DNA from 3 places in the Herbiconiux sp. A18JL235 genome. Region 2 is predicted to be linked to each of the others. Evidence: predicted binding sites of a transcription regulator. Region 2 holds the regulator's gene; each other region holds the start of a gene.

Region 1 (3,269 bases), 700 kb from region 2:
TCATCCTGGCGTTCCTGTTCTCCGTCGCGGGAATCGTGACGGGGCACATCGCCCTCAAGCAGATCGACCGCACGGGCGAGTCGGGCCGTGGCCTCGCGAAGGCAGGCCTCATCCTGTCGTACGTGTTCACCGGCCTCGGTCTGCTGGCGGTCATCGCCTACATCGTGTTCTTCATCTTCATCTTCGCGGTAGCGGGAACGGGCACCTACTACAGCTACTGAGCGCAGCGCGGCTTCGGGCCGTCGGCGAACGGATGCGCGCCATCCGCGCCGGCGGCCTTCGTCGTCACGGGGTGGTCGGTATCCGTTCGACCAACAGGGCGCGGTGGGCGCCCTCCAGACGCGTGAGCACCACTGTGGCCGACATCGAGCCCTTGAGGGCGAGACGGCGGCGCAACGCCGCGGGGTCGACGTCGGTTCCGCGCTTCTTGATCTCGAGGGTGCCGATGTCGCGCTTCTTCAGCTCCTTCTTGAGCGCCGCCTCGGAGGCGGGAAGCACCTCGAGCACTCGGAACGCCGTCGCGAAGGGGGTCGGCACGAGCTCGTCGCCCGTGAGGTAGGCGATTCCCGGTGAGAGCATTCCCGCGCCCAGACGCTCGGCGAGTTCGCCGAGCAGGCGCGCCCGGATGAGCGCACCGTCGGGCTCGTAGAGGTGGGAACCGAGTTCGCGAACCTCGGCGTCGGGGCTGTCGGCCGGCGCGGAGAGCTCCGCGGCGCCGTCGGCGGAGAGCACGAGGGCGGAGCGCCGCACCTCGTCGCGGGCCAGAGCGCCGAACCACAGACCCATCTCGACGAGCTGGCCGTCGACCGACACCCACTGCGCCTCCGCGGTCGCGGGGATGAGCCCCCGATCGAGACCGGGGCCGAGCTTCACACCGGTGGGGAGGCGCTCGGCGAGGGAGAAAGCGAACTCGAGCGAGGGGGAATAGTCGTCGGGCCGGGTGATGCGGCTCGTGTTCGAGGTGCCCGAGGTGCGACGGGCCGGGTCGAGGTAGACGCCGTCGAAGCCCGTGAGGTCGGTGGTCTCGGCGTCTCCGAGCACCACCTCGGTGCCCTCGAAGGCGGCGAGGTTGTAGCTCGCCAATGCTGCGGTGACCTCGTCGCGTTCGACACCCGTCACCGAGATGCCGAGGGCCGCGAGCGCCAGGGCATCGGTTCCGAGGCCGCAGCCGAGGTCGGCCACCCTCGTGAGCCCGGCATCCCGGTACCGGCCCGCGTGCACAGCGGCGACCCGCAGTCGAGTCGCCTGCTCGAGCCCGGCCGGGGTGTAGAGCAGGCGGTGGGCGAACGGCCCGAACTTCGCCGCAGCCTTCTCGCGCAACCGCGACTGGGTGAGCACCGCAGCCACCAGCTCGGGCGGATGACCCGCCTTCCGGAGGGCGGAGACCTGCGCGGAGCCGCCTCCCACGGTGTAGCCGGGAAGGGAGTCGAGCAGCCTCAGCCCGTCGGGGGTGAGCAGCCGTGCGAGCTCCGCCGTGTCCATCCGGCAACCGTATCAAGGCACGTCGATTGTCTGGCACTCACGTTGCGCGAGTGCCAACAGTGCCTCTAAACTCGCATTAGCACTCTCCAATCGCGGGTGCTAACCCAGACGTTTTGTAACTGAGAAAGAAGAGGTCAACCGTGTCGGTCTCCATCAAGCCGCTCGAGGATCGCATCGTCATCAAGCAGGTCGAAGCTGAGCAGACCACTGCTTCCGGTCTCGTCATCCCTGACACCGCCAAGGAGAAGCCCCAGGAGGGCGAGGTCGTGGCCGTGGGCCCCGGCCGCATCGACGACAACGGCAACCGCGTGCCGCTCGACGTCGCCGTGGGCGACAAGGTCATCTACTCCAAGTACGGCGGAACCGAGGTCAAGTACGGCGGGGAAGACTTCCTCGTGCTCTCGGCCCGCGACGTGCTCGCGGTCGTCGTGCGCTGACGCACCACCTCTCGTAGGAAGAACCCGGACGGCCTCGGCCGCCCGGGTTCTTCTGCGTTGCGGCGGGCACACGCATTCCGGCGGCGTGTGCGCGGCGGAGGCGGCGGGTTCGCGGCGGAGTAGAGTGACGCGGTGACCCAGCCCGCCCCGCCCGACCGTCTCTCGATCGGCGGGACGGATGCGGAACGCGCCCGGTCGGGGCTGCTCTACGCTCTCGGCGCCTACGTACTGTGGGGAGTGTTCCCGCTCTACTTCCTGCTCATGCGGCCCGCCGGGGCCTTCGAGGTAGTGGCCTGGCGCATCCTGTTCTCCCTCGTCTTCTGCGCCGTGCTGCTCACCGTGACCCGGGGGTGGGGCACCCTCGCGGGCATCGTTCGGCAGCCGAGGCTCCTTCTCGTGATGGGGCTCGCCGGCGCCCTGATCTACGTGAACTGGCAGACCTACATCCTCGCCACCCTGAGCGGCCAGGTGGTGGAGAGCTCTCTCGGTTACTTCATCAACCCCATCGTCACGGTGCTGCTCGGAGTGGTGGTGCTGCGCGAGCGACTGCGCCCGCTGCAGTGGGCGGCCGTATCGGTGAGCGTCGTCGCCATTCTCGTGCTGGCCGTCGCACACGGCTCGGTGCCGTGGATCGCGCTCGTGCTGGCGGGCTCGTTCGGGCTCTACGGGCTGGTGAAGAAGCACGTGGGCCCCCGCATCGACGCCGTGAGCGGGCTCACCCTCGAGACCGCGTGGCTCACTCCGGTGGCCGTGGTGGTGCTCGTCGTCGTGGGCCAGGTCGGTGGGCTCGCCTTCGGCGCCCATGGGTGGCTGCACATGGCCGTCCTGGTCTCCTCAGGCGTCGCCACGGCGGTTCCGCTGCTCCTGTTCGCCTCCGCCACCAGACGCCTTCCCCTCGTGGTCGTGGGCCTCACCCAGTTCATCGCCCCGGTGCTGCAGTTCGCGATCGGCGTCTTTCTGCTTCAGGAGCCGATGCCCGTCGCGCGCTGGGTCGGCTTCGGCGTCGTCTGGGTCGCGGTCGTCCTGCTCGTCATCGACATGGTGCGGGCCGCGCGCACCTCGCGCCCCGACGCCGTGGAGCAACCGATCTGAGCGATTAGGCTGATTCGAGCATGACCCGAGAAGCCCTGATCCGGCGGAGCCGCCGACCAGCCGACGGCAGCGCGACGACGCTCGCCTCGGCCGCCGTCGCGCTCCTGGCGCTCATGCTCGCCGGATGCGTGGGCGACGCCGGGGCGGTCGAGGACGAGACGACCCCCGCACCCGTCGCCACCATGGGGCAGCCCATCCCCACCGGCGACGGGGTGCTCACGATCGGCGCGCTGGTGCCGCTCACGGGGGCCGACGCCC
Region 2 (3,269 bases):
TCGGCCACGACTGGTGGGGCATCGGCCCCGGATCGCACAGCTACGTCGGCGACACCCGGTGGTGGAACGTGAAGCACCCCGCCGCCTACGCCCAGCGCATCGCCGCGGGGGAGTCGCCGGCGGCAGGGCGCGAGACCATCGACGCTGAGACGCGCGAGCTCGAGCGCATCCTGCTGCTGGCGCGCGTGCGCGACGGCCTCGGGCTGCGCTCGCTCGCCCCCGAGTTCCGGCAGGAGGTGGCCGGGCTCATCGCCGACGGCCTCGTCGACGGGCCGGCAGCGCTCCGCGGCTCCCTCGTGCTCACCCTCTCGGGCCGCCTCCTCGCCGACGCCGTCGTGCGCCGCCTCACCTGAGGCAGACCCCCAGCGTCTCCGCCAGATGCGTCGTCGCGCGCATCCGCCTCAGCGCATCCGCCGGTCTTCGGCCCGCGCATCCGCATCAGCCCATCCGCACCCGCCCATCCGCACCGGCACCAGCGCCTCCGCCACACCCGCATACCGGCGTACCCTCCCGCAACGCACGACGTCGCGGCCACCTCGCCCGTGAGGGCGGAGGTGACCGCGACGTCGAGGGATGCCCGGGCAGAACCGCCCGAGGCGACTACTTGATGAAGCGGAAGTTGAAGAAGTAGCGGTAGGTGCCGCCGGCGTTGACCTTCACACCCGCGATGATCGCGAAGATGAGGCCGACGATCTGCACGGCCCAGGCCAGGAAGTAGAACAGGAAGCCGATGAAGATGAACGCCGTGATGGTGCCGAGGATGTAGAGGCCCACGACGAAGATGGCGACCGTGATCTGGAAGTTCAGCGACTCCTTGGCCTCCTGGTTGGTGAGGGGGCCGCGGTCTTTGAAGACCAGCCAGATGATGAGCGGCGGAATCCAGCCCAGGATGCCACCGAGCTGCCCGAGGAAGGCCCACTGCTTGTCTTCGGCCGGGCTGAGCGGCGCCGCGGCGGGCGGGCCCTGGTAGCCGGGCTGCTGCTGGTAGCCCGAGCCCGGGGGCGGAGCCTGGTAGCCGGGGGGCGGAGCCTGGTAGCCGGGAGGAGGCGTCTGCCCGGCGGGCGGAGTGGGCTGGCCGGCGGCCGGGTCGTACGGCGGTGTTGCGTTGGGGTCAGTCATGGTCTCGCGCCTTTCAGACGGGGAAGCCGTTCAGGGATACGGTGTCGGAGGAACCGGTCCGTGTACGGGCTCGTACACAGAGACAAGATAGCGCCGACCCCCACCCGCAGCAACGATTTCGGCCTCGGGTGTCACGAACCCACTGTCAGGGATGCGAGATATGATTGGCACTCTGAATGTGTGAGTGCCAGCGAGAGGACGGTGTCGCCATGGTCTCCGAACGCAGTCTCGAGGTTCTGCGCGTCATCGTGCAGGACTACGTGGCCTCGCGCGAGCCGGTGGGGTCGAAGAGCATCGCCGAGCGCCACTCCTTCGGGGTGTCGGCCGCCACGATCCGCAACGACATGGCCCTCCTCGAGGAGGAGGAGCTGATCACCGCTCCGCACACTTCGAGCGGCAGGGTGCCGACCGACAAGGGCTACCGCCTCTTCGTCGACCACCTCTCCGAGGTGCGTCCGCTCACGCAGGCGCAGCGGCACGCCATCGAGACCTTCCTCGGCTCCTCGGTCGACGTCGACGACGTGCTCGCCCGCACGGTGCGTCTGCTCTCCCAGCTCACCCACCAGGTCGCCCTGGTGCAGTACCCCTCGCGCTCGCAGGCGCGAGTGCGCCACGTCGAGCTGGTGGCGCTCGCCACCCGGCGTCTCATGACCGTCGTCATCACCGACACCGGCCACGTCGACCAGCGCATCGTCGAGGTGCCCGCCGACCTCGACGACGCGTTCATCGCCGAGCTGAGGCAGCGGTTCAACGAGACGCTCTCGGGCCTCGGTCTCCTCGAAGCGGCCGCAGCGCTGCCCGGCGCGGTCGACCGCTTCGCCCCCGACCGGGCACCCACGGCGACCGTGGTCGCGGCGACGCTGCAGGAGCAGGTGACGGCGAACCGGCAGGAGAAGCTGCTGATCGCGGGGGCCGCGAACCTGGTGCGCACGGAAGACGACTTCCACGGCAGCATCCTGCCGGTGCTCGAGGCCGTGGAGGAGCAGGTGGTGCTGCTTCGCCTGTTCAGCGAGATGGAGGCCGATCAGCGCGGCATCTCGGTCTCGATCGGCCGCGAGAACGAATCGTTCGGCCTCGGCGAGACCTCGGTGCTCGCGAGCGGTTACACCGGCATCGGCACGGCCGTGGCACGCCTCGGCGTTCTCGGCCCCACCCGCATGGACTACTCGAGCAACATCTCCGCGGTGCGCGCCGTGGCCCGCTACCTCTCCCGCACCCTCGGGGAGGCGGGCGCGCAGGGCTGAGCGCCCCGCGCATCCGTTCGCGCCTCCCGACCCGAAGACTTTCCGACCCACGACCGATACCGAAGGAGAAGCCCCTGGTGGCTGACCACTACGACGTGCTCGGGGTGTCGCGCGAAGCGACGCCCGAGGAGATCAAGAAGGCCTACCGTCGGCTGGCGCGCGAACTGCACCCCGACGTGAACCCGAGCCCGGATGCTCAGGAGAAGTTCAAGCAGGTCACCCACGCCTACGACGTGCTGAGCGATCCCGGCCAGCGCCGCGACTACGACCGCGGCCCCCAGCCCGGCTTCGGCGGGGGCGGCGCCCAGGGCTTCGGCGGCTTCGGCGACATCTTCGAGACCTTCTTCGGCGGGCAGGGCGGCGGCTCGCGCGGCCCGAAGTCGCGGGCCGAGCGTGGGCAGGACGCCCTGCTCCGCGTCGAGGTCGACCTCGGCGAAGTGGTCTTCGGCACGCACCGCGACCTCGAAGTCGACACGGCAGTGCTCTGCGAGACCTGCAACGGCTCCTGCTGCCAACCCGGCACGAGTCCGGTCACCTGCGACATCTGCCACGGCTCGGGGTCGATCCAGCGCACCGTGCGGTCGCTTCTCGGCAACGTGGTCACGAGCGCCCCGTGCGGCACCTGCCGCGGATACGGCACGATCATCCCGAACCCGTGCCACACCTGCCAGGGCCAGGGCCGCGTGCGCGCGCGCCGAACCATCCCCATCGACATCCCCGCGGGCGTCGACACAGGCCTCCGCCTGCAGCTGCCGGGTCATGGCGAGGTGGGGCCCGCGGGCGGCCCGCAGGGCGACATCTACCTCGAGATCAAGGTGAAGCACCACGAGGTGTACTCGCGCAACGACGACGACCTGCTCTGCACCCTCGAGGTGCAGATGTGGGATGCGGTGCTCGGCACCACCA
Region 3 (3,269 bases), 580 kb from region 2:
GCACGATGTTCGCACCGGTTGCCTCGTCGCCCTCGAGCGACAGACCCTCGAACGCGGTCTTGCCGGCCTGGATGAGGGCAACGCCACCACCGGCGACGATGCCCTCCTCTACGGCAGCCTTGGCGTTGCGCACGGCGTCTTCGATGCGGTGCTTGCGCTCCTTGAGCTCGACCTCGGTGGCTGCACCGGCCTTGATGACCGCCACACCGCCGGCGAGCTTCGCGAGGCGCTCCTGGAGCTTCTCGCGGTCGTAGTCGCTGTCGGTGTTCTCGATCTCGGCGCGGATCTGCGCGACGCGACCGGCGATGGCCTCGGCGTCGCCGGCACCCTCGACGATGGTGGTCTCGTCCTTCGTGATGACGACCTTGCGGGCCTGACCGAGCAGGTCGAGGGTGACGTTCTCGAGCTTGAGGCCGACCTCCTCGGAGATGACCTGACCACCGGTGAGGATCGCGATGTCCTGCAGCTGGGCCTTGCGACGGTCGCCGAAGCCGGGAGCCTTGACGGCGACCGACTTGAAGATGCCACGGATCTTGTTCACGACGAGCGTGGCCAGGGCCTCGCCGTCGACGTCCTCAGCGATGATGAGGAGCTGCTTGCCGGTCTGGATGACCTTGTCGACAATGGGCAGCAGGTCTTTGATGTTCGAGACCTTCGAGTTGACGATCAGGATGTAGGGGTCTTCGAAGACCGCTTCCTGACGCTCGGGGTCGGTGACGAAGTAGGCCGACAGGTAACCCTTGTCGAAGCGCATACCCTCGGTGAGCTCGAGCTCGGTGCCGAAGGTGTTCGACTCCTCGACCGTGACGACACCCTCCTTGCCCACCTTGTCGATGGCCTCGGCGATGATGGCGCCGATCTCGGGGTCGGCCGCGGAGATGGATGCGGTGGCCGCGATCTCGTCCTTGGTCTCGATCTCCTTGGCGTTCTTGATCAGCTCGGCCGAGACGGCGGCGACGGCCTTCTCGATGCCCTTCTTGAGGCTGATGGGGTCGGCGCCGGCGGCCACGTTGCGGAGGCCCTCCTTGACGAGCGCCTGCGCGAGAACGGTGGCGGTGGTGGTGCCGTCGCCCGCGACGTCGTCGGTCTTCTTGGCGACCTCCTTGACGAGCTCGGCACCGATCTTCTCGTAGGGGTCGTCGAGCTCGATCTCCTTGGCGATGGACACGCCGTCGTTGGTGATCGTGGGGGCGCCCCACTTCTTCTCGAGCACGACGTTGCGGCCGCGCGGGCCGAGGGTCACCTTGACCGCGTCGGCGAGCGTGTTGAGGCCGCGCTCGAGACCGCGACGGGCCTCTTCATCGAAAGCAATGATCTTTGCCATGTGTGTTTCTCGCCCTCCTGGACGTCATCAAAGATTCAGGTGTGTTAGCACTCAGAGTTCACGAGTGCTAAAGCAATACTGGCACTCAGGGATGCCGAGTGCAAGTGACGTGACGCCTCAGCCGACGGGGTCACCGAGGTCACCGGCGTCGCCGGGCTCCTCGGGCGCGGGATCGCCCCCGGGCACAGGGGCGGGCACGGGCGCCGTCACGGTGACGCTTCTCGTCTCACGAGGCACGAGCTCGATCCAGGTGCTGCCGGGAGCCAGCCTGATCGTCGCCCCGGCGTCGTCGACGAGGCGGATGGGCGAGGCCGCGTCGTCCTTCGACCAGCGCAGGTGCACGGTCTTGCCCCCGGTGGAGGCCCAGCCCTCGCCCGAGGCGACGAGCACGGCGCGCGGCACCTCCTCGTCGTAGTCGTACACCTCGTCGACGAGGAGGCTCACGACGTTGGTCGCCGACAGCTGCGCCCCGGTCGACCCGAGGTCGGGTGCACCCTCCTGCGAGCGCAGGAAGGAGACCGACGCCTCGTCCCACTGCCACGACGGGAAGCGTGAGTCGGAGAACACCAGCGACAGGGTCGCGGTCGGCTCGCCGTCGACGGCCGCCGTGGAGGAGAGCACGTCGGCCGAGTAGGCGAACTGCTGTGCAGGGGGCGCGAGATCGGCGTGCTCGGAGACCAGCTCGGAGGCCTTCACCACGACGTCGTGGGGGCTGTCGTACCCGTCGATGCGGTAGAACGTCTCCTCGGTGTCGGCCTCGCCGTGGACGGCGTTGTAGACCGGCGCCCTGAGCATCAGGTCGACGAACTGCTCCTGACCGCCCGAGTAGGCGACGATGCCGCCGAGCGGTGAGATGATGTCGGGGTCCATCGGGCGGATGGAGCGCACCGGCCCGATGAGCTCGGGCACATCGGACTGCCACACCGCCACATAGCGGGTGAGTCCGCCTTCGACGAGCTCTTCGAACACGAGGTCGGCCCGTTCGAGCCCGATCTGCGGGCGTGCGTCTTCGTGATTGTCGATCTTCGCCGCGAGCGACGGGTTCTGGAGGCTGCCCGGCTCGACCAGCGTGCCGCGCAGGGGAGCCGGAACCCGGGGAACGGGCTCGCTGTAGTCGGCGTCGAACGCACCGGTGGGCGTCACCGCCGGCGGCGGAGCGGCCGCGTCGAAGACACAACCTGCCAGGGTGCCGGCGGCGAGCAGAACCGCGGCGAGACCGCCTGCGCGAAGCGCCTTACGGGGTCGTGTCGTCACCCCGAAAGACTACAGTCGACAGCGCCTGGGGCTCAGGCCAGGCGCACCGATTCGGCCTGCGGACCCTTGGCCCCGGTGCCGACCTCGAACACGACCTGCTGACCCTCTTCGAGGACCTTGTACCCGGCCATGTCGATCGCCGAGTAGTGGACGAACACGTCCTGTCCGCCCCCGTCGACCGTGATGAAGCCGTAGCCCTTCTCAGCGTTGAACCACTTGACGGTTCCGTTCGCCATTGTTACTCCCAAGTGCTGTGTTTCCGCAGAAGTGACGTGGTTGCCACGACTGTTTTCCAGATACTAATCGAGCGGAAACGGCCCGTGACGGGCGGATGCGCGAATTCGCCACATCGTTGCCGCAACTCAACACGACGGAAACACGCGCGTAATAAATCGCCGCGGCGAGGGGTGGAGCAAGAGGGGTGGAGAGAGGTCAGCCCTCGACACCGGTGCCTTCGTCGATGGGAGCGTCAGCCGGGGCCTCCTCGGCGGGAGCCTCCGCGCCGGGGCCGGCGTAATCGGTGCCGAGCACGACCGTGAGCGCCGCGCCCTGGAAGCTCGAGGAGAGCTCGGTGGGCACACCCCCGAGCAGCTGGGCGAGGCCGAGCGCTGCCGCCTCGTTCGCGGGGTCTTCGTAGTACACCGTCGTCGTCGCGAAGTCGCTGGTGCTCGCGTTGGCCATGGTGGCGATG

What was found. The regulator HrcA, encoded in region 2, represses chaperone genes, less so after heat shock. The targets are predictions, from matches to a motif close to TTNGCACTCGNNNNNNNCGAGTGCNAA.
Region 1: the regulator HrcA is predicted to act here: its motif matches at 1,513-1,539, upstream of groES (co-chaperone GroES).
Region 3: the regulator HrcA is predicted to act here: its motif matches at 1,369-1,395, upstream of groL (chaperonin GroEL).

What each region holds. Positions count from the first base shown of each region.
Region 1 covers NZ_CP162511.1:3,490,918-3,494,186, reverse strand. The annotation lists gene ABFY20_RS16345 (DUF4190 domain-containing protein) at 1-221, shown strand, start outside; gene ABFY20_RS16340 (SAM-dependent methyltransferase) at 286-1,482, opposite strand; gene groES (co-chaperone GroES) at 1,623-1,919, shown strand; gene rarD (EamA family transporter RarD) at 2,085-3,011, shown strand; gene ABFY20_RS16325 (ABC transporter substrate-binding protein) at 3,032-3,269, shown strand, end outside.
Region 2 covers NZ_CP162511.1:2,794,466-2,797,734, reverse strand. The annotation lists gene hemW (radical SAM family heme chaperone HemW) at 1-353, shown strand, start outside; gene ABFY20_RS13095 (DUF4870 domain-containing protein) at 601-1,119, opposite strand; gene hrcA (heat-inducible transcriptional repressor HrcA) at 1,329-2,363, shown strand; gene dnaJ (molecular chaperone DnaJ) at 2,441-3,269, shown strand, end outside.
Region 3 covers NZ_CP162511.1:3,377,713-3,380,981, forward strand. The annotation lists gene groL (chaperonin GroEL) at 1-1,324, opposite strand, end outside; gene ABFY20_RS15790 (DUF3048 domain-containing protein) at 1,442-2,578, opposite strand; gene ABFY20_RS15795 (cold-shock protein) at 2,611-2,814, opposite strand; gene ABFY20_RS15800 (LytR C-terminal domain-containing protein) at 3,011-3,269, opposite strand, start outside.